DNA from 4 places in the Bacillus pacificus genome. Region 1 is predicted to be linked to each of the others. Evidence: riboswitches for the same ligand, from Rfam matches in the RefSeq annotation. Region 1 holds a riboswitch; each other region holds the start of a gene.
What was found. A riboswitch is a leader RNA that binds a small molecule or an ion and turns the genes downstream of it on or off. The one in region 1 is predicted to bind S-adenosylmethionine.
Positions count from the first base shown of each region.

Region 2: another riboswitch for S-adenosylmethionine. It lies ahead of LMD38_RS25050 (peptide ABC transporter substrate-binding protein); the one in region 1 lies ahead of LMD38_RS19245 (YezD family protein).
Region 3: another riboswitch for S-adenosylmethionine. It lies ahead of metI (cystathionine gamma-synthase/O-acetylhomoserine thiolyase); the one in region 1 lies ahead of LMD38_RS19245 (YezD family protein).
Region 4: another riboswitch for S-adenosylmethionine. It lies ahead of LMD38_RS24075 (cyclase family protein); the one in region 1 lies ahead of LMD38_RS19245 (YezD family protein).

Region 1 covers NZ_CP086328.1:3,707,971-3,715,875, forward strand. Annotated here, with positions in the region: gene LMD38_RS19220 (DUF3906 family protein) at 77-277, opposite strand; gene LMD38_RS19225 (nitrite/sulfite reductase) at 288-1,910, opposite strand; gene cysC (adenylyl-sulfate kinase) at 1,922-2,515, opposite strand; gene sat (sulfate adenylyltransferase) at 2,528-3,664, opposite strand; gene cysH (phosphoadenylyl-sulfate reductase) at 3,703-4,407, opposite strand; gene LMD38_RS19245 (YezD family protein) at 4,494-4,637, opposite strand; SAM riboswitch class I at 4,710-4,818, opposite strand; gene lysA (diaminopimelate decarboxylase) at 4,936-6,252, opposite strand; lysine riboswitch at 6,433-6,614, opposite strand; gene LMD38_RS19255 (DUF3888 domain-containing protein) at 6,704-7,153, opposite strand; gene LMD38_RS19260 (LTA synthase family protein) at 7,354-7,905, shown strand, end outside.
Region 2 covers NZ_CP086328.1:4,869,323-4,877,227, reverse strand. Annotated here, with positions in the region: gene LMD38_RS25065 (TetR/AcrR family transcriptional regulator) at 1-477, shown strand, start outside; gene LMD38_RS25060 (YhgE/Pip domain-containing protein) at 535-1,674, shown strand; gene LMD38_RS25055 (peptide ABC transporter substrate-binding protein) at 1,719-3,359, opposite strand; gene LMD38_RS25050 (peptide ABC transporter substrate-binding protein) at 3,746-5,386, opposite strand; SAM riboswitch class I at 5,519-5,626, opposite strand; gene LMD38_RS25045 (aldo/keto reductase) at 5,778-6,611, opposite strand; gene proC (pyrroline-5-carboxylate reductase) at 6,613-7,416, opposite strand; gene pnuC (nicotinamide riboside transporter PnuC) at 7,604-7,905, shown strand, end outside.
Region 3 covers NZ_CP086328.1:1,092,456-1,100,360, forward strand. Annotated here, with positions in the region: gene LMD38_RS05685 (ArsR/SmtB family transcription factor) at 36-326, opposite strand; gene LMD38_RS05690 (cysteine hydrolase family protein) at 760-1,272, opposite strand; gene metC (cystathionine beta-lyase) at 1,435-2,598, opposite strand; gene metI (cystathionine gamma-synthase/O-acetylhomoserine thiolyase) at 2,595-3,707, opposite strand; SAM riboswitch class I at 3,802-3,911, opposite strand; SAM riboswitch class I at 4,115-4,224, shown strand; gene LMD38_RS05705 (bifunctional homocysteine S-methyltransferase/methylenetetrahydrofolate reductase) at 4,295-6,127, shown strand; gene metH (methionine synthase) at 6,127-7,905, shown strand, end outside.
Region 4 covers NZ_CP086328.1:4,669,502-4,677,406, reverse strand. Annotated here, with positions in the region: gene LMD38_RS24090 (LSm family protein) at 24-692, shown strand; gene LMD38_RS24085 (hypothetical protein) at 930-2,195, shown strand; gene LMD38_RS24080 (hypothetical protein) at 2,621-3,001, shown strand; gene LMD38_RS24075 (cyclase family protein) at 3,029-3,661, opposite strand; SAM riboswitch class I at 3,748-3,860, opposite strand; gene LMD38_RS24070 (PRK06851 family protein) at 4,010-5,119, shown strand; gene LMD38_RS24065 (nucleotidyltransferase domain-containing protein) at 5,241-6,023, shown strand; gene LMD38_RS24060 (MFS transporter) at 6,037-7,338, opposite strand; gene LMD38_RS24055 (FAD-dependent oxidoreductase) at 7,482-7,905, opposite strand, start outside.

The sequences.
Region 1 (7,905 bases):
CATTTCTACTATTAAAGTGAAACTTCCATCCTTATATAGGAATGGAAGTTTTCATTTCTTAATATTTCAATGTTCCTTACTCATGAATAACAAAGGCTGCGCTTTTTCGAATCTTCTTTTTTTCAAATAAAGCAATCTCCTTTACTTCTGGTAACGGTAAAAAATGTTTTTCAAGCTCAATCTCCGCCATCTTAAATGCCTGTTCTTCACTTTCAGCAACAACAACAATCGGAACAATGCTATTCACTAATACCGCTTCAAATCGATATAAATCCATATTGCCCCTCCTAAGACGCTATTACTTCTTCTAACACGTTATTTAACGCTGTTTGTAATGTCTCTACACCAACACGGCCTACAAAATCATAAAACGTTTCAGCTGGTAATTTATTTTCTTTGAAATAACTTATAAATGATGCGAGTACATCAGGTAGATCCTCGCCATCTATTTTTCCTTTTAACTTTTGATTATAAGCACCACCATCTAACAGCGTTCCACCTACATATATTTCAAATGCTTCAACAATTCCTTTTTCCTTCGTTTTCATTTTCACACCTTGCAATCCAATGTCAGCAATTTGACGTTGACCACATGAATTCGGGCATCCTACCATATGAATACGAACCGGAACATCGAGTGCCATTTGTGTATCTAAGTATTCGGCAATTTTTCGTAATCTTTCTTTCGTTTCTACTAATGCAAGATTGCAATATTCAATACCAGTACAAGAAACCGCGTGACCAATAAACGATTTCGGATTTGCTGATATCGCTTCAAACAACGGCTCATTTAGCAAGCCAGTTACATTTTCTGGCGGAACATTCGGAATAATGAAGTTTTGTGAATTACATGTACGAATTTGTCCATTTCCATATTGTTTAGCAATTCTTGCAATCTCAAACATTTCTTCTGCATGTAGGCGTCCTACTGGCACATTAAAACCTACATATTTTAGTCCATCTTGTTTTTGGTCTTGGACACCATAAAAGTATCCCGCATTCCAGCCTTTAAGAGCACTTTCTCCTTTACTTTGTAATGGTCCTGTATATTCTATTAGTTTCTCTTTAAACTTCTCTGCTCCCCAGTCTGCAACAAGAAATTTCAAACGGGCTAAATGACGTTTTTCACGATATCCAAAATCACGGAATATCGTAGCAATCGCAATTGCTACCGCCTTCACTTCTTCTGGTAAAACGAATACATCTAATTCATCAGCTAAATATGGACGGGCTGATAACCCACCGCCTACTTTTATATGAAAACCAACTTTTTTCTCACCATCTATTTCTTTCGTTGCAGGTGTAAATGCAACACAGTTAATCTCTGCGTTTGCTGAATTATAAATGTTAGAACTAATAGACATTTTAAATTTACGTGGTAAGTTAGAAAATTCTTCATTATGTTGGAAATAATCATATACCTCTTTTACAATGCCAGTTGTATCAAATAGTTCATTTGCATCAATACCAGCAAGTGGATTCCCCGTAATATTACGCGTTATATCACCACACGCCCCAGCTGAAGATAACCCAACCCTTGCTAATCTTTTAAAAATATCTGGAATTTGATGAATTTCTAACCAATGAAACTGAATTGCCTGTCTTGTCGTAATATCTATTACGTCACGTCCATAATCCTCAGCGATAGAAGCAAGCACTTCTGCCTGTGCATTCGTAATAATGCCAGAAGGGATATTTACACGCATCATAAAATAACCAGCTTCCTTCGGTCTTTGTAAGTACAACCCTGCCCATTTGAATGCGTCCCACTCTTCTTTCGGAATAGATTCGAAGCCATTCTCTGCATAGTAAGGAATATCATTAAAGATTTCCAATCCATCTTTTTTTAATTTATTTTTCTCAGTTTGATTTAATTTTTCATTGTTAGCCCATACTTTTTCATAACTCATTTTTTATCCCCCTATATAAAACTACGCTCTTGTAAGTACTTCACGATTTGTTCTGCACATTCTTCAATAGAATACTTGTGCGTTTCTACAGTTAATTCCGCTTGCTCTGGTTCCTCATACGGTGAATCGATACCTGTAAAATCTTTAATATCACCTTTTCTTGCTTTTTTATAAAGTCCTTTCGGATCACGTTTCTCACACTCTTCCATTGGACATTTTACAAACACTTCTATAAATTCATCTGCAGCTAATAGATCTCTAACTTGGTTTCGGTCTACTCGAAACGGTGAAATAAACGCTGTAAGAACAACAGTCCCTTGATCTACAAATAGCTTCGCTACTTCGCCAATTCGTCTTATATTTTCCATACGATCACTTTCAGAGAAACCTAAGTCTTTATTTAAACCGTGACGTATATTATCTCCATCAAGTACATAGTTTCCAATATTCTTTTCAAATAGTTTACGAGCAACCGCGTTCGCTACTGTAGATTTACCCGAAGCTGATAAACCAGTAAACCAAATGACAAAACTATGATGCCCATTCTTCACTCTTCTCTCATCTTTTGAAACAGAAGCTGTATGCCAAGTAATATTCGTATCCATCTCATTCTCTCCCTATTCTGTTACTACTTCTTTTTTCAAACCTTTAATTAGTACCTCTACTACCTCTCTACGACTAAATGTACTTGGCGGAACCTCACCGTTTCTTAATAGTTCTCTTACTTTCGTACCAGATAAGATGACATGATCCTCTTTTCCATGCGGGCATGTTTTCGTTGAAGCCATCGCTTCACATTTCGTGCAGTAAAAACTATGCTCAAAAAATAACGGTGTAATCCCTAACTCTTCTACTGTAAAGTTTGTAAAAATTTCTTGTGCTTCATAAGTACCGTAATAATCTCCTACTCCTGCATGATCGCGTCCTACAATAAAGTGGGTACATCCAAAATTCTTTCTGACTAATGCATGGAATATCGCTTCCCTCGGTCCTGCGTAACGCATTGCTGCAGGAAATACACTTAAAAAGACACGATCTTTCGGATAGTAGTTTTGAAGTAATACTTCATAACTTTCCATTCTTACATCAGCAGGAATATCGTCCGACTTCGTTTCCCCAACGAGCGGATTTAAAAAGAGGCCATCTACAATTTCAAGAGCAGATTTTTGAATATATTCATGAGCACGATGTACCGGATTTCTCGTCTGGAATCCAACTACTGTTTTCCAACCACGTTTTTTAAATTCTTCTCTCGTTTCAATTGGATCTAAATGATAAGAAGGAAACGGATTATTTTCAAAACGTTTCGTCAGAACAATAGCTCCTCCGACGTAAACGTTCGGTCGTTCGTATAATTTTTTCACTCCTGGATGAGCCTCATCCGTCGTTTTATACACTAGTAACGCTTCTTTTTCCTTATCAGGCACAAAAATATCTTCTATTTGAATGACACCATATACATTTCCACCGTTAACAAGTTTTACTTCCTCTCCAACTTTTAGCGTCTCTGCTACCTCTTCTGTTACTGGTAATGTAATAGGTATACTCCAAACACTTCCATTATTTAAACGAAGCGTTTCTACAACCGAATCATAATCTTTCCTTCCTAAAAAACCAGTAAGCGGGCTATATCCCCCTGTCGCTAATAGTTCTAAATCACTTAATGCAATGTTGTCTAGCCCAATTTCTTTTTCAATTTGTGATACGTCGTATGTCTCGTCTATTCGATTTATTAATCCGTTTCTTGTACTCATTTTCTATACCCTCTCTTAGCTTTATTTTCAAATTCACCTTATTGATAATGAAGGCCACATTCAGTTTTTACTTTCCCGGCCCATCTACCATCTCTTGAATCGCCACCCTCTCCTACAGGTAACGTACACTTCTCACACCCAATACTTGGATATCCAATGTCATGTAATGGGTTATACGGCAAACTATGTTTGTATACATATCGCCATACCTCTTTCCACGTCCAATGAATGAGCGGACAAACTTTAATAGATCGAAAGCGATGATCTTGATTTATAAACTTTGTATGCTTACGGGTTTCTGATTGTTCCCTCCTCAGTCCCGATATCCACGCTTTTTCATTCGCTAATGATTCTTCTAAAGGCAAAATTTTTCTAATCTTACAACAGAGATTAGGATTGCTCTCCCATAGCTTGTCACCATGCAATCCGGCTTGTTCATCAAGTGTAAGTTTTGGCTGTTTTTCTATAATATTTAATGAAGGAAATCGTTCCCGCACTTTTTGAATTAATTCATATGTTTCTTGAAAATGTACGTTAGTATCTAAAAATACAACTTTAGCAGATGGATTTACTTGGTTAATAAGATGCAGCAGTACCATCCCTTCCACTCCGAAGCTACATGCGTATACAATTTCACTTTTATATTCTTTATAAGCCCAACTTAATACAGATAACGCGCCTTTCGTTTCATCTTCTTCTGAAAATGAAACATCATTTTCTTCCCACGTTTCATACGTCAACATGTTTTTTCCCCCTGTAAAAGCAAAAAGACGGTTTTAACCTAATGAAATAGGTTAAAACCGCCTCTAGTTTTTCTAGTCAGCGCTTTTTACTTTAAACGTACTTTTTCACTTTTCTCTAATTGAATGACTTTTCCATCTTGCACAACAATTGTAATTGAACCATATTTCATATCAGCAAGCATCGCTTCAATTTTCTCAGATACTTCCTCAAAATGTTCCCGTACGCTCACGCGAACAGCCCCCCTTTTTATTCATAAAAAAAATCTTTCCCATTTCGAAAAGACTGTTCGGTAATATATTTTACCTTATCTTTCAAAATGGATTCCATTTTGCTGGATTTAGCACCTTGCTTTCTATAAGCAGGTTGCCGAGCTTCGCCGGGCCAGTTCCCTCCGCTTCTCTTGATAAGCTTTGTATTTGTATTTTATCACAATTCTGATTTTTTTCAATCCTAGTTTTCCGATATATTTTAATTATTTTATTTTATAAAAAAGGAATTGCCCATCCGAACAACTCCTTTTTCCTCATTTAAACAAGTTCTTTAATACGTATGCGATCGTTCCCAATAATATTTTCATATGTTTCGCGCTCTACAACAATTTGTGATGTACCACCTTTCGCGAAGACGACAGCTGGTCTACGAATCCGATTATAATTATTCGCCATCGAGTACCCGTATGCCCCAGTACAAGAAATTGCTAGTAAATCCGCAGAAGCAACTTTCGGTAGATTAATATCCCAAATTAACATATCTCCACTCTCGCAGCATTTCCCTGCAATCGAAACAACTTCCTCGTTCTCATCATTCCCTCGATTCGCTAACATCGCTTCATAACGAGCGTTATATAAAGCAGGTCTTAAGTTATCAGTCATCCCACCATCCACTGATACATATTTCCGAATACCAGGAATGTCTTTCACAGATCCGACTGTATAAAGTGTCGTTCCAGCATCCCCTACAATGCTACGACCTGGCTCAACCCATATTTCTGGCAATGGATAATTACATACTGTAAATTGTTCTCTCACTGCACTTGTTACAGCTCGCACATACGTCTCAAGAGTTAATGGTGCATCGGACTCTGTGTAGCGTATTCCGAATCCTCCCCCTACATTTAGCACTTTTACTACATAGTTTGTTCGCTCTCTCACTGCTTCTAAAAATTGACGAAGAACTTCAATCGCTCGCACAAAGCCAGCCGTTTCAAATATTTGTGATCCGATATGTGAATGAATTCCTAACACGTTATAATTTGATTTTTGTAAAGCAAGCTCAATTGCTTGCATCGCTTGACCATTTGACACGCCAAACCCAAATTTTGAATCATCTTGACCTGTTGTAATATATTCATGTGTGTGCGCCTCTACTCCGGGCGTTACACGAATTAATATGTTCACAAATTTCCCATGTTGCACTGCTAAATCATGCAAAATTTCTAATTCTAAGAAGTTATCTACGACAAAACAACCAATATTCGCCTGAAGAGCCATCACAATTTCTTCATCTGTTTTATTATTACCATGAAAATGAATGCGCGATGCCGGAAATCCTGCTTGTAGTGCAGTATATAATTCTCCTCCAGAAACAACATCTAATGACATATTCTCTTCACGAGCTACTCGGCACATCTCCATGCACAAGAACGCCTTGCTTGCATATGCTACTTGATAAGAGAACCCACTTTCTTTAAAAGCACGATGAAACGCGCGGCACTTTCCTCGAATTGACTCTTCATCGTATACATAAAGTGGTGTTCCGTATTGTTTTGCTAGCTGCGTCGTGTCGCACCCTCCAATTTCTAAGTGTCCTTGCCCATTGATTCGGCTTGTGCCGTGTAAATACATTTGAATTCCTCCCTTATTTCCTCTAAAACTCATAACCCCAATCTTCTATTCATTGCAGCACGCTTTTAGATAGACAAAAAACGCGCGGAACAATGTTCACACGCGTTTCTTATTAGGAAAAATATATATTGAAAAAATAAACGAGTTGTTATCTCCTCAAAATAAGAAACCGCATCAACATCTCCAAATAGCTCTCCATAAAATAAATCTTATGACAGTACTACATTTATTCAATGCAGTCCCAATATATGAATAATATGGTTATTCTTATATTTCGGCAATAGTCCCTTTCAACCTATGATCACAGATTCCATTAAATCTCCCATAGCTTACTCTTTCCTATCGCGGCCTCTACCTTTGAGAGTAGATGAGGTAAGTCTATTTAATTTTCAAACATCTAATTGTTGCTATTAACAATACCAAAGGACCATTTTATTTGTCAAACAATTTTTTATATTGCTTTTTTACAGTTTAGTTTCGTATCGTTTGGTAAGCGCTTTACTGAAACCTTTGTCACTTCCCATTCGCCTTCTTCGTTATTAAATGTAATCGTTACCTTCTCAAATGGTGGCGCAATTTTCCCTGCAACACGTTCATACTTTGTCACTTCAATAACTGCTTGAAATAAATATGTACCGCTATACACTTTTTTTAAACTAATAATTTTCGGGCATTGATAAGGCTTCAAGCTCCCATATTGTTTTTCGATTGCTTTATTTATTTTCGGGAATAACACAGAATAAAGGGCATCTTCCATAAGAGGTGCATCATATTGAGCTACCGACACACTTGGTGAAGCAAAAAGTATAACACTACTGCATACTATAAAATATAATAATTTTCGCATTATAACCTCCGTATTGTTACACGATTCTTTCCGCGCACGATAATAATCATACATAGAAACTCCATTTTATTGTCTCCTACTGCCCTTTTTCTACTCAATTGTTATAAAAAAGTCCACAACTCTCTTTTATTTTCGTATAATGATACTCATAGTATAATAAACATAATAATAAAGGACTGTTCGTATATATAAAATGAGGCGCTAATCAAATAGGCCCACAAGAACCGTCATGCTTTTTAGGAGAGGAGTATATTATGCTACAACGTCTGTTTCCAAAACTGCGATTCGCACTCGTTGCAGTCGTTTTATTATGGATAAAAACATATATTGTGTACAAGCTAGCGTTTGATATTAAAATTGATAATTTCTTTGAAGAATTTATGCTTTTTATTAATCCACTAGCTGCGTTACTTTTATTTTTCGGTTTTGCTTTATTTGCATCTAAACACCGAAATCGCATTATAGTTGGAATTAGTTTTATACTATCATTCATTTTATTTGGAAATGCAATGTTTTATGGTTTTTATAACGATTTCGTTACGTTCCCAGTATTATTTCAAACAAATAATATGGCTGATTTAGGGACGAGTATAAAAGAACTCTTTACGTATAAAACATTACTGTTATTCGCAGATGCGATCATCTTAATGTTTCTTTCGCGTAAATTCCCATCATTTTGCGACAAAACGCCGCTTTCTCGCTCTGAAAAGAGAACTTTCTTTAGCGGTGTAACAGCTCTATTAGCACTACAAATTGTTGTTTCCATTATTTATAAACCACAAATGTTCTCACGCTCGTTTGACCGT
Region 2 (7,905 bases), 1.2 Mb from region 1:
GGTGTTAATGAAGTAACGATATTTCGCAATTTTAAAAGTAAGAAGGGTGTTATTGAAGCAGCGGTTGCTGAATTTTCATATGTACCGCATTTAAAAAAGTTTTTGCAAACAGAGATTGTATGGGAATTAGAAACAGATTTAAAAAACTTAGCAAGGCATTATCATAATTTTTTAGATGGGGTAAAAGATATTATTGCTATCGGTATACGTGAGGCTGGAGAATTTCCTGAATTAGACGGGGAAATTGCTAAAATACCACAAGGACTAAAAGAAGAATTAAGTATCTATTTTGCAAAAATGCAGGAAAAAGGAAACATTATTGATACGAATATTGAAGCGCAAGTAATGAACTTTATCTGGATCAATTTTGGATATTTCTTATCTAAATTACGTTTTGCTGATCGCCTGACAGAAGTTGATGATGAGAAATTTATTGAAAATAATATTGTTTTATATGCTAGGGCATTAAGACCCTAGTATTTATTTAAAATAAAATGCAAGTATGTACTTGCTTGCTAAAAGGAGAGTGGGAAGATGGATACATTAAAACAGTTTTTAAAAAGACCAGGTACGTATGTAGGAATGGTAGTAGCGCTATCGTTCCAACTTATTTTCTTTTGCGTGTGGTTAACAGCATATGATGGAGTGAATGAAAGAGCAGATCAAATGCGTATCGCTATTGTGAATGAAGATGTCAATATAGGTAATAAAATAGCAGAAGGCTTACAGAGAAATTTACCATTTCAAGTGAAAGCAGAACGGTCTGTAGAAAAAGCAAACAAAGAAATGAATGACCATGTGTACGATATGATTATTGAAATTCCTGCTTCTTTTTCAAAAGATATAAATGAAACAGGAAAATCAAATTTAAACTTCCACATTAATCAAGCGAATGCCATGATGGCAAAGCAAATGATGGAAGGAGCTGCAAAACAAATTCGAGATAATGTAAATAAAGAGGTAGCAAGTTATAAGAAACAAGCGATTGTCGGAAAGCTACAAGCTGTAGGACATGAGAATGTAGAAGTGATAAAAGGGTTAACGGAAGATTCAATTGGTTTTACAGTTCATAAAGTAAATGATGCAAAAGGATTTTCAGTGAATATGGTACCGCTAATGATCGTATTAGCTTCATTTGTAGGAGCAATGATAATGAGTATGGAACTATCAAAAGTTGCAAAAGAAGTAAAGGGCGGTTGGAGTAATTTCTTATCAAGACAAATTATAAACGGTACAGCATCGATTTTACTTGCATGTATTACAATTGGTTTGATGAAAGGCTTCCAAATTGAGATGCACGAAACAGTAGGGAGTATATGGGTGTTTCAAGCAATAGTCTTCTTCGCATTTCTTTCATTAACACAAATGTTTCTAACTGTGTTTGGAAACGCAGGTATGATTTTTAATATTATCTCACTATCGTTACAACTTGTAAGTTCCGGTGTAATTGTCCCACATGAGATGCTTTCTAAAACATATCAAACAATCGGTGAACTATTTCCCGCAACATATGCAGCGAATGGCTATTATACAATAATATTTGGAGGAGTTAGTTTAGAGAGAAATATTATTTCATTATTAGTTATTGTATTGGTTACACAATCAGTAGCAGTGATGACTTTAGCTATAAAAGGAATGGTAAAGGGAAAAAGCTCTGTAGTTAAAGAAGCATAAAATAAAAAGGTATCCTCAATTGGATACCTTTTTATTAGCACTCATTATTTTGTAACTTCTGTCCACTTGTAGTTAAACTCACCACCGAAGTCAGTTGTTACAAGTCCTTTAATAAATCCGCGTTGTAAGTAAGAACGACCTTGTTGGTATAAAGGAGCGACAGCACCGTCTTGTAATAGAATTTTTTCAGCTTGCTTCATTGCTTCCCAGCGAGCTTTTTCATCACCAGCTAAATCTGTTTTTACTTTATGAATGAGCTCATCGTACTCTTTGTTAGAGTATTTATCGAAGTTATACGCACTATCTGTTGTAAATAAATCTAAGAATGTAATTGGGTCAGCGAAGTCAGGGCCCCAGCCATCAATACCGATTTCATAGTCACCACTTAATAGTAGTTTTAACTGTTGTTTACGTGGTTGTGGTTTTAAATTCACTGTTAATCCATCTAAGTTCTTTTCTAGTTCACCTTTTAAATATTCACCAGTCTTTTTAGCTAAAGCGTTATCACTTGTTAAGAGTTCAATTGTTACTTTGTCAGTACCAAGTTCTTGCTTCGCTTTTTTCCAGTTTTCTTTCGCTGTTTTCACATCATCTTTCACTAGATTTCCGTTTTCTTTACGGAAGTCGTTGCCTTCAGGGCTTTTTGCAAATTTCGCAGGAATCATTCCTTCAGCTGGAACAGCGCCGTTATTTAAAATTGTTTCTACGTATGCTTTTTTATTCATTGCGCCGTTAATAGCAAGGCGTGCGTGTTGATTTTTTAATGTTTCATTTTTTTGATTGAGTCGTAAAAATTGAATGCCAACTTCAGCACGTTCTTTGAAGTTTGGATCGCCCTTATATTTATCAACAAACTCCGCAGTTAAAGCAACGCGATCAATTTGTCCTGAATCATATAAGTTCACTTCTGTAGACTTATCTTTAACGATATTGAAGTTGATTTCTTCTAATTTTACCGTTTTAGCATCCCAATAGTTAGGGTTTTTCTTCAATTGGAAGCCTTGTTCGTGTTTCCAGTTATCTAATGTGAAAGCACCGTTGTAAATTAAATGATTTGTTTCTAAACCGTATTTATCGCCTTGAGACTTTAAGTACTCTTCATTAATTGGTAAGAATGTTGAGAATGTCGTTAAGCTTAAGAAGTAAGGAACAGGACGGTCTAGTTGTACTTCTAACGTTTTGTCATCAACAGCTTTAATACCTAATTGATCAACTGGTAATTGTTTTTGGTTTATTTGTTTCGCATTCTGTATATCGAAGAATAAGAATGCATATTCAGCTGCTGTGTCAGGGTTTACGGCACGTTGCCAAGCGAAGACGAAGTCCTTTGCTGTAACAGGAGTACCGTTTGACCATTTTGAATCACGCAGATGGAATGTATATTTTGTTTTATCGGGACTAACGTCAACCGACTCAGCAACACCAGGAATTGGTTTATTATCTTCTCCCATTGCGTATAAACCTTCAAAAACATTTCGCATTACGCTCATGGATTCCCCATCCGTTGCTTTTGCAACATCCATTGTTGGAATTTCTGAAGCGAATGATAAGTTAATTGCCGGCTTATCAGGTGCTTTATCTTTTGCTTTCGCTCCGCTTGCATGATCTTTATTTCCCCCGCAAGCAGTTAGTAATAGACTTGCCCCTAAAACAGATGCAACAACAGGTACAACTTTTTTCTTCATTGTTCGTTCCTCCCTAAATGTGTTGTTCGTAACGTCATAATGTCCATGTCTTGAAGTGTATTTATAGAAGAAGAGAAAACCTATTATAAATATGTATATGTAGGTAATCAGGTGTTCTATATGTATATACATGTTGAAATATAATGTATCGTTATATGTTTCAACATAGGAGACGTTATATTTTGATGGTGAAATATTTCGTTTCTTTGATTATTTAGAATATTAACACTGAGAAGAACTATATGTCAATAATAAAAAGTGGAGTATTAATTTTTTAAAATAATATATTAAAAAAGCGGATTTTCTCTTATTGAGAATCCGCTTTTAATACATTTTTTCAATAAAATAATTGTTGTAGATAGAAAAACTTCAATTCAGCTTGCCTTTTATTTTTCAATTTGTGCCCATTTGAAGTTTAATTGGCCTGCAAAGTCTACTTGCACAATTCCTTTCACATAAGAACGTTCTAAATAAGATTCGCCTTTTTGGTAAAGGGGAGCGATAACTGAGTCTTTAAATAATATTTTCTCAGATGCTAGTAATGCTTCCCAGCGAGCTTTTTCATCACCAGCTAAAGTCGTTTTCACTTTTTCAATTGTTTCATCGAACTCCTTATTAGAGTAATGATCCAAGTTGTAAGGGTTATTCGTTGTAAACAATTCAAGGAATGTAATTGGATCAGCAAAGTCAGGGCTCCAGCCGTCAATACCAATTTCATAGTCACCTTTTAATAAAAGTGAAACTTGTTGTTTACGTGGTTGTGGTTTCACATTTACTGTTAATCCATCTAAATTCTTTTCTAGTTGTCCTTTTAAGAACTCACCAGTTTTCTTATCAAGGTCAGCATCACTTGTTAATAATTCTAATGTTATTTTTTCAGAACCAAGCTCTTGTTTCGCCTTTTTCCATAACTCTTGTGCAGATTTTGTATCAACTTTGGTTAAATCTCCGTTTAAAGTACGGAAGTCTTTTCCATCAGGCCCTTTTGCAAAGTTTTTTGGAACGAGACCAAAGGTTGGTGTAGATCCATCATTTAATAACGTATTTACAAAGGATTTTCGATCAATTGTTTGATCGATTGCTTGGCGTGCAGACACGTTTTGTAGTACTTTGTTTTGTTGGTTCATACGTAAAAATTGTACGCCTACGTTCGGGCGTTCTTTAAAGTTCGCATCTTTTTTATATTTATCAACGAAGTCGGATGTTAATTTTATACGGTCTAATTGTTTTGATTCGAATAGGTTTACTTCTGTTGATTTTTCTTTTACGACGTTAAAATTGATTTCCTCTAGTTTGACAGTATCTTTATCCCAATAGGTAGGGTTTTTCTTGAATTTAAAGCTTTGTTCATGCTTCCAATCGCTTAGTGTAAAAGCGCCGTTGTACAAGATTGTATTGTCTTCTAAAGCGTACTTATCACCTTGTTTTTTAAAGAATTCCTCGTTAATTGGTAGAAATGTTGGGAACGCTGTTAAGCTAATAAAATATGGAACAGGGCGTTCTAATTCTACCTCAAACGTATGGTCATCAACTGCTTTTACACCAAGTTGGTCGGCTGGAAGTTCTTTGTTGTTAATTTTTGTTGCATTTTTAATATCAAAGAATAGAAATGCATATTCAGAGGCTGTTGCTGGATCGACAGCTCTTTGCCAAGCGAAGACAAAATCTTTCGCTGTAACAGGAGTGCCGTTTGACCATTTTGAATCTCGCAGGTGGAATGTGTATTTCGTTTTATCGCCACTTACTTCATGAGATTTTGCAACACCAGGGACAGGTTTATTACCTTCACCAAGATTATACAAACCTTCAAATACGTTTCTCATTACTTGACCAGAATCAGTATCTGTAGCACGAGCTGTATCCATTGTTCGTATTTCAGTAGGTGAAGATAAGTTTAAAACCTGTTTACTAGGTGCCTCGTCTTTTGCATTTGCTCCGCTTGCTTCGTTTTTATAACTACCGCAACCAGTTAATAAAATACTTACTCCTACAACTGACGCAATACCGGGTACAAACTTTTTTTTCATTTGATTTTCCTCCTAAATAATTAAGTTTGGATGATGATGAGGGAAATGAAAAATAAAAAATCCCTCTTTTCATATTGAGAAAGAGGGATTTTTACGTACAAGTTATGCACCCGTATATAAACGAAGTCCCTCATTCTATCTTTCAAGCTATAAAGCTTGCAGGAAGTGGCACAGTATTCAAAAAATGAACCTGCTGCCGAGGTTTCAAAGGGCCAGTCCCTCCACCTCTCTTGATACAATGAGTAAACGAATAAACTTTATTAATTTTTGTGTTTCTTTGATAATTCAAAATCTTACACCTTGGATGATGAAGTGTCAACTGAATGAAATATAGTTTAAATTTTCAGTTTTCTTTAACGAAAAACCACTGCATATGGCAGTGGTTTTTCTACTAGAAGTTAAAGTTATCTGGATCTGGACCAACGCGACGGTCTTCATTTAAAGCTTGAATTGCTTTCATATCATCAGCACTTAATTCAAAGTCGAAGATGTTTGCATTTTCAATAATGCGATGTTCTTTAATAGATTTAGGGATTGTTACAACTTCGTTTTGTAGATCCCAGCGTAAAATAATTTGCGCAGTTGATTTATTATATTTTGTCGCAATTTCTTGCAACGTTGGATTATCTAATAGTTGTCCTTGCATTAATGGTGACCAAGCTTCAAGCTGGATATTATGTTCTTTACAGAAAGCGTGTAACTCTTCTTGTGCTAAACGTGGGTGGTATTCCACTTGATTGACCATTGGCTTAATTTCAGCAATTTCAAATACGTCTTGTAAGTGGTGAATATGGAAATTACTCACGCCAATTGCACGAACACGGCCGTCTTTATAAAGTTTTTCTAACGCTTTCCATGATTCAGTATATTTCCCTTTTACAGGCCAATGTACTAAATATAAATCTAAATACTCTAGTCCTAATTTTTCTAATGTAGTTTCAAATGCTTGAAGTGTTGTTTCATATCCTTGATCGCTATTCCATACTTTTGATGTAATAAATAATTCTTCACGTGAAACACCTGATTCACGAATTGCTTGGCCAACGCCTTCTTCATTTTGATAAATTGCTGCAGTATCTATACTGCGGTAGCCATTTTTAATTGCTGCTTTCACAGACTCAATTACTTCTGAACCATCTTCTACTTTAAAAACACCTAAGCCGAACCAAGGCATTTTTACACCGTTATGTAATGTTGTATAGTCTTTTAAACTTGTTAAACTCATATTATTTCCCCCTAGCTTTTTTGTTTGTTGCTTCTACTGCTTTTTGAATTGCCCCTGAAAAATTATATTCATATAAAGCTTTGAGACCTTCAGCTGTGGAACCACCTGGTGTTGTTACTTGTTCGCGGAGGTTAGCTGGATCTTGCGTTCGTTCGAGCATAGAGGCAGAGCCAGAAATCATTTGAATGACAAGGTGTTTGGCAGTCGCTTCATCAACTCCATAACTTTTTGTTGCTTCAATTAAGCTTTCAGCAAAGTAATAAAGGAAGGCCGGTGCACTTCCCGTAACTGCAGTAAGCTGATGAACTTCTTCCTCAGTGCAAAGTTGCGAAGTACCAATACCTCTTAAAAGCAGTTGCAAGGTTTCCTGATGCATCTCGGTTACCGATTGTCCCATTGTATATAAGGAGATAGACTTTCCGATTTCAGCAGCTGTATTTGGCATAATCCAAGCAACAGGTGTTCCTTTAGGAAGTCTTTCTTCTAAATAAGATGGGCCAATGCCAGCAGCTACCGTTACGACAAGTTGACTCGATAGTAACGGAGATAATTCCGCTAATAAACCTTCATGTGCAGAAGGCGGCATTGCTAAAACAATCGTATCAACAGATGTAACATGCTGCTTCCAATCTGTTGTAGTAGACACATTATATCGCGTTTGTAATTGTTCTAGCTTTTCTACGTTGCTTCGGTTAGAAACGATAATTTCTTCGATGTATTCTTTGCTTGTTTTCAGTAATCCGGAAAATATAGCTTCTGCCATACGACCAGCACCAATAAATAGAATTCGATGTTTAGTTAGCATATCCTCTATTCCTTTCTAGTGGAGATATGTTATAAAAAACGATACCATTTTTAAGAGAATTTTGTAAAAAGAAAAGGCTTATTGTAGATGGAATAGATAATGAAAAGTAGGAAATTAATGGTGAAAGGGAGAGTGATTCCTTATACTGGTGATAGGGAATTTATTACACATCTGGGGAGAGATGATTATGATTAGAAGTCCGCTCTTTTTACTCATTACTAGTATTATTTGTGTATTGGTTGGATTGTATATTCAATCGAGCTATATTGAAATCTTTGCATCGGTCATGGGAATTATCAATGTTTGGCTATTAGCAAGAGAAAAAGTATCCAACTTTTTATTCGGTATGATTACTGTTGCGGTATTTCTATATATTTTTATTACACAAGGTTTATATGCAATGGCAGTATTGGCAGCCTTTCAATTTATCTTTAATGTATATGGTTGGTATTATTGGATTGCACGCAGTGGTGAAGAAGAGGTAAAAGC
Region 3 (7,905 bases), 2.6 Mb from region 1:
TATAAAATACGTCCTTTTTCTCTGTCTATGAGTCCCTAACCCAATAATACGCGAACGAGTTGAATAATTGTCTCGTTTTCTACTTTGTAATAAATTTCCAATCCTTTTCTTTCACTTGAAACGATTTTAGCACTTTTTAACTTTGCTAAATGCTGTGAAATTGTAGATTGTGGCATGTTTAAGCCAGTGTACATTGTAGAAACGTTGCTTGGACCACGTTCAATTAATCCTTTTACAATACATAAGCGAACAGGATGAGCAAGTACTTTCAATAATTCTGCATTGCTTTCATATAGTTCTATTTCTTTTTGAAAGGTTTCTAACATGTTCTTTTCCACCTCCGTGTGAGCTGTTATACCATATTATACATACCAAAAAATTAAAGAAAAGGAAACAGTTGTTGCAGAAAAACATTCCTAAAGTAAAGAAATTGTAAGAAAAGAGACCCTGATGTAAATAAAGTAGATAATTTAGCACGGTTTTGTAAAATGACATTTTTGGGTGAAAATTTCGATGCGTTTTAAAAATTGAAAGATATAGATATATTTGTAACACAATTTTATCATGATTTTCTTATTCTTTCAAATGAATATACAAAATTTTTAAAATAATATGACAAAGGAATTGTAATGTTATATATAGAATATAAAACAGGTTAAAAGAAAAGAAGCTGAATGTAGTCAGCTTCTTTATGGTGAAAATGAAATGTTTGAATATAGCTGATAAATCTTAGAATTACCAAGACGTTAGTTATGTATTCTAGATTTCATCTTTCATCAATTTTAAAAATCTGTGGTTCCATATATTTTCATAAAAATCAATTGTCTCTTTTGCGGACATAAATGGATTATTTAACGTAGAGGTTGCTTTCTGGAACATGAAGTTTTCGTACCCTAGTCCATGGGCAAATTTAATCGTGGTATCCATACAGTACTCTGTTTGGGCACCACAAAATTCAATACGATGTACAGATAATTGATCTAAAATCTCTTTCAAGTTTGTGTTATAAAAAGAATTGGCATGTGTTTTTCTTACAAAAAAATCTTGTTTTTGAACATCTAAATCTGAATGAATAGCCCAAAGTTCTTTTTCAGGTACTAAATCTTCATCACAATGTTGAACGAAAAGAATTGGTTTATTTGATTTTCTGTATGAAGAAATTCTTTTATTTACTTTTGTAAGTAAATTTTGTAAATTAAATAAATGCTCCCCACTATAACATACTCCATTTTGTAAATCGATAACGATTAAAACATCTGCACATGTATCCATTATTTTTGCCCCTTTTTTACTTCTTAATATATCAATTAATTCATTACTTGGAAACAGATAGTGATCTATCATTTTTTTATGAATTATACGAAGGGTTGAAAAATATACTTATCAGCGTAAAAAAGAAGATATGATAACTTAATTTCATATCTTCTCTGCTCTCTATGCATTTACAGGTTCTTCTACATAAGAAAGGGCATTTTCAAAATCGGATATTAAATCGTCAACATTTTCAAGACCGACGGATAGCCGAAGTAATGAATTTGAAATCCCTCTTTCATCACGAGCTTCTTGCGATAGTGCTGCATGTGACATTTTAGCTGGGTAGGAAAGGATCGATTCGACAGCCCCTAAACTAACCGCAAAGACAGGTAATTTTACTTTTGATAAAAATTGGCGAAGCGCGTCTTCTGATTGTAAAGTGAAAGATAGGACAGCTCCTGCTGATGTAGCTTGAGATTGTTGAATGTTAAATCCAAGATGTGTTTGTAATCCTGGATAATAGACATTTTGAACTTTAGCGTGCTCTTGTAAATAGTGTGCAATTTTATTGGCATTAGCAGCTGAATGCTCAAGACGTACATGCAATGTTTTTAGACCACGAAGTACGAGAGAACAATCTTGCGGGCCTAGAATAGCGCCGAATGAATTTTGTAAAAAGCCAAGTTTTTGAGCGAGATCGGTATCTTTTACAACTGCTAATCCGGCAGTAACATCACTATGACCGGCAATGAATTTTGTGGCACTATGAAGAACGACATCAGCGCCAAGGTCAAGTGGTTTCTGGAATAGTGGTGTCAAAAATGTATTATCAACAAAAGTAAGGGCGCCAATAGATTTTGCAAGTTTAGAAACAGCACGAATATCTGTCACTTTTAAAAGTGGATTGGAAGGTGTTTCTACATAAAAGAGTTTTGTATTTGGCTTAATGTTTTGTTTTATTTCTTCTAAATTGGTCATATCAACAAATGTATGTGAAACACCGTAACGGGAGAGAACTTCAGTTATCATTCGATAAGTCCCTCCGTATACGTCTTCTGAAATGAGTACGTGATCACCTTGTGAAAGGAGGAGGAATGCAGTAGAAATCGCTGCAATTCCTGATGCGAAGGCAAATCCTTTTGTTCCGCCTTCTAATAAAGCAATGATGTCTTCAAGAGCTTCACGAGTTGGATTGCCTGACCTGCTATAGTCATATTTCCCGAACGTATCTACATCAAATTGGTGAAATGTTGATGTGTTATAGATGGGAACGTTAACAGCTCCTGTTTGCGAGTCATGTTTATATTGGTTGTGCAGTAAGAGTGTATCTATAGAATAACTCATATTCTTACACCTTCTTTTACAAGTTTAATGGCTTGCTGTAAATCTTGAATTAAATCGTTACTATTTTCAATACCAACGGAAAATCGAAGAAGACGATTACATACACCGTTTGCTGTTCTAATTTCTTCAGGAATATCAGCGTGTGTTTGCGTTGCTGGATATGTCATTAAACTTTCAACACCACCGAGACTTTCGGCAAATGTAATTAAGGATAAAGATTGTAAGAATGGATTAATCCATGTTTCATCTTTCAGACGAAATGAGATCATGCCGCCTCTTCCAGGATAAAATACATCTGTCACCCCATCCTCATCATTTAAATAAGCAACAACTGCTTTTGCATTTTCTTCATGTTGTCTCATGCGAAGCGCTAACGTTTTCATACCACGAATTAATAGCCATGAGTCAAATGGACTTAAGACTGCACCAGAGGCATTATGATAATGAGCGATTTCCTCACAAAGTTCCTTTCCTTTTGCAACGACAAGTCCGCTTAGTACATCGTTATGACCACCTAAATATTTCGTTGCACTATGAAGTACGATATCGGCACCTTCTGTTAATGGCTGCTGTATATAAGGTGTGTAGAATGTGTTGTCTACAATAAGAAGTAGTCCGTGTCTTTTCGCTACAGTTGCAACAGCGGCAATATCGGTAACTTGCATTAATGGATTAGTTGGAGTTTCTATGAAAATAGCCTTCGTTTTCGTTGTGATGGCTTGCTCAATTTGTTTAATAGATTGTGTATTTACGTATCTACATCGAACGTTCCACTTTTTTTCGTGCTCAGAAAATAATCGATAAGTGCCACCGTATAAATCTTCGGAAACAATAAGTTCGTCTCCAGAGCGGAATAGGGAAAGGACAAGAAGAACGGCTGCCATCCCTGAACTACAGGCATAACCTTGTTCGCCGCATTCTAAGTCTGCGATTGCCTGTTCTAATAGGCCGCGCGTTGGATTTCCAGTTCGTGAATAATCAAATCCAGTAGATTTACCAATTCCTTCGTGACGATAAGCAGTTGAAAAATAAACAGGTGGATTAACAGTTCCTGTTGTAGTTTCACTCCGGTTTCCGATTTGCGCTAATTTTGTTTCGATAGTTGACATGTGAAAATTCCTCCTTTTTAAATTGAACCATTAGTTGAATATAAAATAAAAAAAGCCTTCTAAGAAGAAGGCTTTCGGTTTGAATAGAGTCTTCTTCTCATCTGTCAAATCTTTCACAATTTGCTGGAATTAGCACCTTATTAACAAATGTTAATGGTTGCTGAGGCGTCATAGGGCCAGTCCCTCTACCTCTCTAGATAAGAATGTTCGTATGAAATTTTATTATGGTTTTAACTTTACAACAAAAGATAATTGAATTGCAACTTTATTTTAAATAATTTTTATTTTTCCGCAAGTGTCATTGACTTTTGTATTTGTGCGTGCTAAATTTATAAAAAAATTAACAAACATTGTTAAAAGGGGAACGCATTTCCTTTTAGCTACATAAATAAAATAATAAAGACAAACTCTTATTGAGAGCGGTGGAGGGAAAGGCCCTGTGAAACCCGGCAACCTTCAAACGAAATGTTTGAAACGGTGCTAATACCTGCAAAACGAATGTTTTGCATAATAAGAGGAGGATCGATTATGTCCCCCTCTTCAAAGTGAAGAGGGGGTTTTTATATTGATAGAAATGAGGGAGATTTGTGAAATTACTAGATTTATTATCAAAAGGAATTGTAATAGGTGATGGTGCGGTTGGGACGTTATTACATTCACATGGTTTACAAAGTAGTTTTGAAGAATTGAATATATCTGATCCAGATTTAATTATATCGATTCATAAGCAATATGTAGCGGCTGGGGCAGATGTGATTCAAACAAATACGTACGGAGCAAATGAAGCGAAATTACGTATGTATGGATTAGAAAATCAAGTTACTGAAATTAATAGAGCGGCAGTAAAACTGGCGAAAGCATCTGTTACAGACAGAAATGCAATTTTAGGCACAATTGGTGGTATGAAACATATCGGGGCGGTTACGACAACTGATATGGAGCGAGAATTTATGTTACTGGAACAGGCAAGTTCATTATTAGAAGAACAGGTTGATGGACTGCTATTAGAGACTTTTTATGATGAGTTTGAATTACTTCATGCTGTCCAGGTGTTACGAAAAGAAACAAATATTCCAATTGTAGCGCAATTGGCGTTACATGAGGCGGGTACGACTCAAAATGGAAATGATGTAAATGAAATATTAAAACAGCTTTTAGATTACGGTGCAAATGTTGTTGGATTGAACTGCCAACTAGGGCCACTTCATATGACGGAAGCTTTTAAAATGATATCGATTCCGAAAAATGGTTACTTGTCAGCATATCCAAATGCAGGTCTCCCAAATTATGTGGAGGGACGCTACGTATATGAGGGAAGTCCAGCTTATTTTGAAGCGATGACACCGAAATTTATTGAGCAAGGTATTCGGTTATTGGGCGGTTGTTGTGGCACGACTCCAGAACATATTGAAAGTATGAAACGTGCTACTCTAAATGTTACGCCTGTAATAGAAAAGGATACGGTTCAAAGACCGAAAGTAGTTCATACACATGAGAAACGTTCAAAAGCTCATGTCACTTTAGCAGAGAAAGCAAAAAAACAAACGACAGTAGTAGTGGAATTAGATCCACCAAAAACGTTAGATACGCAGCGGTTTTTTGAAGGCGCAAGAGCATTGAAAAGAGCTGGAGCAGATGCTATTACTCTAGCAGATAATTCGTTAGCATCGCCCCGTATCTCGAATATGGCAATGGGAGCATTATTAACGAAGCATGATATTCCGGTATTGACGCACTTAACATGTAGAGACCATAACGTCATCGGACTACAATCTCATTTACTAGGATTATCAGCGTTAGGGATGGAAGAAGTGTTAGCTTTAACTGGAGATCCAGCACGCGTTGGTGATTTTCCAGGTGCCACTTCTGTATATGATTTGTCCTCTATCGAGCTCATTAAAATGATTAAAGAAATGAACGATGGGCGTTCCGTTTTAGGGAAATCCATTGGACCGGCAACAAGGTTTTCTGTGGGCGGTGCATTTAACCCGCATGTAAGACATTTAAAAGCAGCGGTTAAGCGAATGGAACGGAAAATAGATGCTGGAGCAGAATATTTCTTAACGCAGCCAATCTATGATATCGCGTTAATTGAAGAAGTGTATGAGGCGACAAAGCATTTAGAACAACCTATTTTTATTGGGATTATGCCATTAATAAGTAAACGGAATGCAGATTTTCTTCATTTTGAGGTGCCCGGTATTACTTTACCTGAAGCAGTAAGAGAGAGAATGGATGGACATGAAACGAAAGAGGCAGCAATTGAGGAAGGGATTCGTATTTCTCAAGAATTGATCGATGCTGCGATGAAATACTTTAACGGCATTTATCTTATTACACCATTTCTAAAATATGAAATTACAGAACATCTTGTTAAATATGTGAGAGAAAAGCAAGAAGTGAAAGAAGGTATTAATTGATGAAATGTATAGAAGAAAAATTACAAAATAACATCTTAATATTAGATGGTGCAATGGGAACGATGATCCAGCAAGAGGATTTAACTGCGGAAGATTTCGGAGGAGAGGAGTACGAAGGTTGTAATGAGTATTTAGTAGAAACAAGACCAGATGTTATTTTAAAGATTCATAAAGCTTATATTAAAGCTGGAGCGGATATTATTGAAACAAATACATTTGGGGCAACCAATATTGTACTAAGTGATTATGAGTTATCTCATTTAGACGAGGAGCTAAATGAGAAGGCAGCGCGTTTAGCGAAGCAAGCAGTCGAAGAAAGCGGGAAGGAAGTATATGTTGCGGGAGCAATGGGACCGACGACGAAAGCGATTAGTGTTACTGGTGGTGTAACGTTTGAAGAATTAATTGAAGCCTATACGCGGCAGGCAAGAGGATTGTTGAAAGGAGAAGTGGATGTATTACTCGTTGAGACGAGTCAAGATATGCGTAACGTGAAGGCTGCTTATATTGGAATTCAAGCGGCTTTTGATGAACTAAATACAATTGTACCTATCATGATTTCGGGAACGATTGAACCGATGGGAACGACTCTAGCTGGGCAAACAATTGAGGCTTTTTACTTATCGGTAGAACATATGAAGCCATTATCTGTTGGATTAAACTGTGCGACTGGTCCGGAGTTTATGAGAGACCATATTCGTTCTCTATCTGATTTATCGGAGTGTTACATTTCTTGTTATCCAAATGCAGGTCTTCCTGATGAAGATGGACATTATCATGAATCTCCATCCTCGCTTGCCGAGAAAGTGAAGCGATTTGCAGAAGAAGGATGGGTTAATATCATCGGTGGTTGTTGTGGTACAACACCAGAACATATAAAAGCAATGAAATCTGCATTAACGTCTCTTAAACCTCGTGAACAGCAAGAGAGAGCGGGACATGGGGTTAGTGGATTAGAGGCACTGCAATATGATGACTCTATGAGACCGTTATTTGTTGGTGAAAGAACAAATGTTATTGGATCACGTAAATTTAAACGATTAGTAGCAGAAGGGAAATTTGAAGAGGCTGCTGAAATCGCTAGAGCGCAAGTGAAGAAAAATGCTCATATTATTGATATTTGTATGGCAGACCCGGACCGCGATGAAATAGAAGATATGGAAAACTTCTTGGCAGAAGTTACGAAAGTGTTAAAAGTACCGATTATGATTGACTCAACAGATGAACATGTGATGGAGCGAGCTCTTACTTATATTCAAGGGAAAGCTGTTATTAATTCAATTAATTTAGAAGATGGAGAAGAGCGATTTAAAAAAGTGACACCGCTTCTTCGTAAATATGGTGCTGCAATTGTAGTTGGAACAATCGATGAAGATGGAATGGCAGTAAGTGCGGAAAGAAAACTAGAAATTGCGAAAAGAAGTTATGAGTTATTGACGAAGAAATATGGTATACGCCCATCAGATATTATTTTTGATGCACTTGTATTTCCTGTAGGGACAGGTGATGAAGAGTATATTGGCTCGGCGGCTGCGACGATAGAAGGGATTCGCCTTATTAAAGAAGCATTACCAGAGTGTTTAACGATTTTAGGTGTAAGTAACATATCATTTGGTTTACCACCAGCTGGTCGCGAAGTGTTAAATTCCGTCTTTTTATATCATGCAACGAAAGCAGGGTTAGATTACGCGATTGTAAATACGGAAAAATTAGAGCGCTATGCGTCAATTCCTGATGAAGAAAAACGCCTTGCAGATGCATTGCTTTTTGAAACGACG
Region 4 (7,905 bases), 960 kb from region 1:
AATTTATAGGAAGGAGGATATAGATGAATGAGTTGAATAAAAATATTGGAGAAAATATATATATTAAATTAATCGGTGAAAAAAGATTTAAAGGTGTATTAATAGACGTAGGAAATGATATCGTTGTTCTTTACAATGGACAAGACTACGTATATATATCTTTATATCATGTACAACATTATAAAATTTTACGACCACATGATGAAGAAGTAGCAAAACCAGATGTTGATTCTGTCATTAAGAGAGAATCTCCTTCAATTTCTTTGAGGAAAGTATTAAGTACCTCTAAAGGGATTTTTACAGAAATTTATGTAGCTGGAAATGCTCCAATACATGGATATGTTACAAGTGTAATGAACGATTATATCGTTTTTTATAGCCCGGTTTATAAAACAGTGTATATATCTTTAAAGCATTTGAAATGGTTAATTCCGTATAAAGAAAATCAAGTGCCTTATGCCCTCAATAAAAATGAACTCCCCGTGAATCCATTAAATATTACGTTAGCTCGAACTTTTGAAGAACAGCTTATTAAAATGGCTGGCAAAATCATGGTGTTCGATTTAGGTGAGGAATCTAATAAAATCGGAAAGATGGCAAAAATTGATGAAGGTCATATTGAAATATTAAAGGCGCGTGATGCGAAAATGTATGTAAATATTCAACATGTAAAATCTGTCCATTGTCCGTAAGTTAATTGAAAGGGCTGGCTTTTTCTTTTATATGTAGAAGAAAAGGTCGAGCCTATTTGTTTAGATCGATTTGAATATGAGGGAAAAAATGAATTGAATATAAATATGTTAGTATGACTGTTGAAGAGGAAATTTTGTGCGAAATTATAAAGAATATGTACGAGCTATCTTTTGATGTATTCAATTTATTTTTTTGAGGGAGAACTGCTTAACTAATATATTAAAGGGGTTTTGTTGGTGGAGCAGTTTCCAAATTCGTTATCGATTACATTACTTGGCAGTGCTGGTGGAGCAGCAAAAGCAGTTTTAGCGATTTTAAATCAAGCGATAGTAAATGAAAAAGACCCGATTTATGAAGTGATAAAGAATGTTACATTTTATTTGGTTGATATAAAACAAAAAGATAGGACGTATTATGACGAGTTGTTTCCAAATTTGAAAGATCAATTGTTTTTATCCGAAATAGACCTCCAAGATGTAGTGACATTTAAAAAGCATTTAAAAGAAAGTAGTACGAGCGTTGTTATTGATGTTTCGGGGGCAGATACGATCAGAGTATTAAGCTGTTGTAATGAACTTGGAATTTGTTATATTAATTCAGCTTTGGAAAACGAGGCAGTAGATCAGGACGATAGTTTAATCGGCTTTCAGCTTACGGAAAGATATACGAGATTTGAGAAGGAAAAAGATAAATTTACAAATACAAAAGCAATTATAGGCTCAGGTATGAATCCAGGTGTCGTTCAATGGATGGTTGTTGAACTTATGAAGGAACGCCCGAATGAAAAGCCAAGAGCATGCTATATAGTAGAACATGATACGTCATTTTTGAATGATACAGCACTTATAAAGCCTCATACACTGTATGCTTCATGGGCAGTAGAGCGATTTCTAGATGAAGCGATATGGAGTTATCCGATGTATATGAGTCATCATCGTCCTCTTTACTTTTATGAAGATGTATATGCTTCAGAGTATAAAGTAAAGTTGGGAGAGAAAGAGTTTTATGGTTGTTTGATGCCGCATGAGGAAGTTTTAATTTTAGGGAAAAACTTTAACATGGAAGTAGGGTTTCTTTATCGAATTAACGAGTATACAACAAATATAATTAGACAGAATTTAGATAAGGTAGAAGATCTATGGAATTGGAATCGTAAAGTATTTAATCCAGCTGAAGAAGAGATTGCGGGCGAGGATCTAGTCGGTGTATTACTCGTTTATGAAAATAGCGAGACCTATATGTATAACGTGATGAATAGCAGTCAAGTTTTTCATAAATATAAAACGAATGCGACATACTTCCAAGTAGGATGTGGCATTTATGCTGGCTTGTGTAGTTTACTGTTCGATAACTTTAAACAAGGTGCCTATTATGTAGAGGAATTATTACTAAATACAGAAAGTAAGTACGGAGAATATTTGAATTTATATATGAATGATTTTGTAGTTGGTGGAAATGACTTTACGGATGGATTGCTACATGATCGAGTAAGGTGGATATAAATTGTGATGAAAAGGAAGGGGAAATCTCCTTCCTTTTCGCGTTATAAACGTACATATTGTCCTGAAAGTAATTTCCTTATCATTTAATGAGATAATATGTAGAGTTTTTGTATTGATCATGAGGAGTAGCAAGGAAGTATTGCGATTCAAAGTAGCGGAGAGCTAGGAATGAAAGTGGAGATTTTTTTACCGATAGCATAATGCGCTAGAAGAAAATATTTTTCAGAAAAGTGTTCTTGTTGCGTAAATATAAACATTTTATAAAATGTTTCGAGAAGGGTTTTTTTTATAAAATACTTCGTTTATAATGGAGGAAAATATCGACATGAGATTTGTTATTCATGTAACGGTTCGGTAGTGTTAGAAAAAGAAGGGGTGCACGCGCATCCTTTTTTCTATGCAGATATTATGAAAGAGGTGGTATGATGGAATTAACATTAAATTCGACTGTATGCTTGCACACGATTCAATTTCGAAAAGAGCAAAAGAATTATATTGTAAAAGATACAATTACAGGAGAAAAATATGAAATGCCGCCACTTTGGATTGATGCATTGGCAATGATGCGTGACGGTTTTTTATTAGGGGAAATTGAGGAGAAATTAAAAGAAGAGTATCCGGAAGAAGAAATAAATATGTTAGCATTTACGAGGCAACTGTTAGAGCTAGAGCTTGTCGGAATGGTCGATGGGGAAGAAATAGCTTGTACAAAGAAGAAAGAGAAAGATTATTTAGCTTGGTTACGTCCTCGCGTTGAGCAATTCTTTCTTAGTTTAAATAAAAGAAATAGAAGCAAAGGTCAATGATGATCTTTGCTTTTTTGTATAGTTTGTTTAAAAAATTACAGCGAATGCTCTTGCGAAAGCACCGTCGCTATTTTTAATTTTTAAAGGTGCTGCTGAGAAAAAGAAACGTTTCGCATTAATGGCATCTAAGTTTGTTAAGTTTTCGATTAAATAAATATTATTCCCAAGTAGTATGTGATGAATCGGTGATGTTTCTGTCGTTACCTCGTCAGGAGAAATGAAATCTAAACCGACAGATTTTACTTTTAATTGAACTAATTCTTCAGCTAATTCTTCGGAAAGATAAAAGGCTTCTTGTTCATACGCTTCTGTATTCCATTTATTAGATAGGTTGGAATGGAAAATGACAATATCACCTTCTTTTATGTCAGCATTGTGTAATACTTCTTTAGGTAGTTTTCGTTCTTGTACATGAGTTACATCAATAAGAACAGCTTCACCTACAAATTGATCTAGGGGCAATTGATCAATAGTCGTTGCGCCTGAAATGAAATGAGCAGGAGCATCACAATGTGTACCAACATGAACGACAGAATGAAAATCTGTAACTTGATATCCTGTCTCTTCAACACTTGTAATGGCTTCTAAATTGATTTTTGGTGTTCCAGGAAATTGAGACATATTGTTTTCAAATGTTTGGGATAGGTCAATTACTTTCACTTTAAATACCTCCAAGTATATATTTTGAAATATAAAAAACTCACCTTTCATAATCAAGAAAGATGAGTTTTGCACACAATAGTTACGTTTTATCTTTCAAAATGCAATGCATTTTGCAGGAATTAGCACCTATTCAGTTTGTATAAACTGAGGTTGCTGGGCTTCAAAGGGCCGGTCCCTCTGCCTCTCTTGATAAAGGTATATTCAATTTAAAGTTCGGAATTTTCGTGATAATAAAATTGTAATTCATTTCCTTTTTCTGTGCAACACAAAATAGGTATTCACCCAAATAAAGTTGCTCGCATATTGTAGCTTATGTAAATAGAATGCTGCGAAGGAGTGAGTGCAGTGACAGGGAAGGTATTGAATTATTATGCTGGTGGAAATACAGCTAGAGGATTTCATAATTTATATGAAGAGAATTTAAAAGGACTAAACAGATTATTTATTTTAAAGGGTGGACCTGGAACGGGAAAATCTTCTTTAATTAAGGTAATAGGTCGTGAATGGGTTGAAAAGGGATATGATATTGAATTTTTACACTGTTCTTCTGATAATAAATCGGTTGATGGTGTCATTATCCCGAAGTTAAAAGTAGGAATTGTTGATGGAACATCACCGCATGTTATTGAGCCAAAAATGCCAGGAGTTGTCGAGGAGTATATTAATTTAGGAATTGCTTGGGATTCAGATAAGTTAAGAAAGCAGAAAGTGGAAATTGAACGATTTGTTTCAGAAGCAAGCAAAGCTTTTCAAGCTGCTTACGCTCGTTTTAACGAGGCATTAGTTATACATGATGAGTGGGAGAAAATATATATTAGTAATATTGATTTTAATAAAGCGAACGAACTAACCGAGCAGCTCATTCAGAAATTATTTACAGATAAAGTTGGGAAACAATCGCTTGTGAAACATCGGTTTTTAGGAGCAGCTACACCGAAAGGAGCAGTTGATTTTGTTCCTAACTTAACAGAAGGATTACCACATCGTTATTTTATAAAAGGACGCCCAGGTTCTGGGAAATCAACAATGCTCAAAAAATTAGCTAAGGTAGCAGAAGAAAAAGGATTTGAAGTTGAAGTATATCATTGTGGGTTTGATCCAAATAGTCTTGATATGGTTATCGTAAGAGAATTAGGGTTTGCGATTTTCGATAGCACCGCACCACATGAATATTTTCCGAGCCGTGAAGGTGATGAAATTATAGATATGTATGCCCTTATTGTAACACCAGGGACGGATGAGAAGTATGCGGAGGAAATTCGTGACGTCTCTATTCAATATAAAGCAAAAATGAATGAGGCGATGTCTTTTTTAGCGAAAGCGAAATCAGTTCGTGATAAATTAGAACGAATTTATATTGCTGCTATGGATTTTTCAAAAGTAGATGCATACAAAGAGGAGATTCAAAAAGAGTTTGAACGAATTGCGGTTAGTGTAACTGAAAAGAACAAGTAAAAAATAACGAATTTTGACAGGCTGTCGGAAATTTTCTGACAGCTATTTTAGTATGTAGTAAACTTAGTAATATATTTGTCGAATTTCCAAGGAAATAATCAAAAAATAGAGAGGGTATGAAATGAGAGAGAAAATTAAGTTGGAGTTAGAACGAATTGAGAAAGAAAATGATGTGAAAATTTTATTCGCTGTGGAGTCAGGGAGTCGTGCATGGGGATTTCCATCAAAAGATAGTGATTATGATGTTAGATTCGTTTATATGCACCCGGTAGAATGGTATTTATCCATTCATGATAAACGAGATGTAATTGAGTATCCGATTAGTGATGATTTAGATATAAGCGGATGGGATATAAAAAAAGCGTTACAACTATTTGCAAAGTCAAACCCAGCTTTACTCGAATGGATTCGATCACCCATTTTTTATTCGAAAAACTCTAATTTTCCAGAAAAGCTTCAGCAAATGAGTGAAAAGAATTTTGATCCAAAAGCAACGATATACCATTACCTACATATGGCTTCAAAAAATTATCGTGAATTTTTGCAAGGTGAGAATGTAAAATTGAAAAAGTACTTTTATGTATTGCGTCCTATTTTGGCTTGTAAGTGGCTAGAGGAGAAAATAACTTTGCCTCCTGTAGAATTCGATCGATTAATTACAGAATTATCAATAGAGCGTAGCGTATTAGATGAAATTGAACGGTTGTTAATAAAGAAAAAGGCAGGTACTGAATTAGATGTTGGATTGAAAATTGAGGTGTTGAATCAATTTTTAGAAGAACAAATTCATTACTATCAGCAATACGTAAAAGGAATTGAAAAGGGATTAGGGATCGATATTGAGAGTTTAAATACATTGTTTCGAGATATGTTGTTTGCGGTATACGAAAAAGAGCACAAGTAAGTTTGTGCTCTTTTTATTTTGTAGGAATAAAGAAAACAGATATAGCTGCAAGAAGACCTGCAAATGAGAATAAGTAAAAATTCCATGCTAAGTCATATTGCATTGTCATAATAATACCGACAAGAATAGGACCAGTAATTGCGCCAACTCGGCCAAGTCCAAGTCCCCAGCCTAAGGAAGTAGCTCGGATATGTGATGGGAAGTATTGTGTTACATATGCATTTAATATTTGAGTAATGCCAACTGATCCAATTCCAGCAAGACCAATTAAAAGATAGATGATTGTAACAGATGGTTTAATTGTTAATAGTCCAATACATATAGCTGCCATAAGATAGGAGATGCTAATAACAATTTTAGCTCCTATACGATCGGCGATTGCTCCAGCAAATAATGCACCGATAGCGGCAGTAATATTTAGCATAAGTAGGAATGATAAACTAGATCCAAGAGGGTATCCTGCCTGTCGCATCATCTGAGGTAACCAAGTATTTAAACCGTATATTAAAAACATACCCATTATATAAGTGATCCAAAAGAGCAGCGTTGCTTTTCTGTATTCTTTTGAGAATAAAGTAAGAAATCCATTTCTCTTTCGCATATTAGATGAGGGTTGATGAGTTTCATCTTTCACATAGAATTCAATTTGAAAACGATTAAGGATTTGGTCAACTTCTTTTTGGCGATTACGTGATAATAAAAATTGAATGGATTCAGGTAAATAACGAATAATGAAAGGAATAAGGAGTAGTGGAATCATTCCGATGCCAAACATAGTTCTCCATCCGAAACCTTCTAACATAAACATCGACAAAATAGCGCCTAACACGATCCCTAAAGGATAGCCAGTAAACATAAGAGCATAAATAAAAGATTGTCGCTTTTTTGGTGAATATTCAACAGTAAGTGCTGAAGCTGTTGGAATAACACCACCTAATCCGATTCCTCCGATAAACCGAGATAAACCAAATAATTCGGGAGAAGGAGCAAGTGCAGCTAGGCCCATTGTGATAGAAAAAAGTGCTAAGCAGCATATAAGCGTCCATTTCCGTCCAATTAGATCTGTAATGGTTCCAACTAGAATAGCGCCAATAAACATACCAAATAAAGCATAGCTAGCAATTGTACCAGCATGTGCCGGCGAAAGTGCCCAGCTTTTGTCTTCTAGGAGCTTTGGCAGAACGGCACCGTAAATACCTAAATCATATCCATCAGCTAGAATAGCTAGCCAACAAATAAAAACAACAAGTTTTGTAATAGAGCTCGAAAAGATAGTTTCTGTAGACTCTAGATGAGGTGGAGCTGAAGGTTGCATAGTAATCACCCCTTTTAATTTGTAGATGAGTATATTATTTTATTTGGTGTTAATATTTTCCTTCTTGTATCGGGATTTATATGAAAAGGTTTTATAACAAATAAAGAAGTTCAACAGGATTCCTGTTGAACTTCTTTATTTGTTTACTCATTATCAACTCGTTTTAACGGTTGATCTGCCGGACCTTCAATAACATCTCCCTCAATTGAAAAGCGTGAACCGTGGCAAGGACAGTCCCAAGTACAATCACCATTATTCCATTCAACTTCGCAGCCGAGATGTGTACAAGTTGTATCGACAATATGTAATTTTCCATCTTTGTCCTTATAAGCACCTGCTCGTTTCCCGTTAACATGTACGACAGATCCTTCACCAACTTCGAGATCTTCTGGTTTACGTAATGCAGTTTCAATCTTTCCTTCAATTAAATGTTTCGCAACATCAAGATTTTGGGAGAAGAACGTTTTTATATCTGGATTTGCATGGAAGCGTGATGGTGCATACAGTTCTTTATATGGACTGTCTACTTTTAGAATGGAATCCTTCAGTAAATGAGCGGCAGCAGTT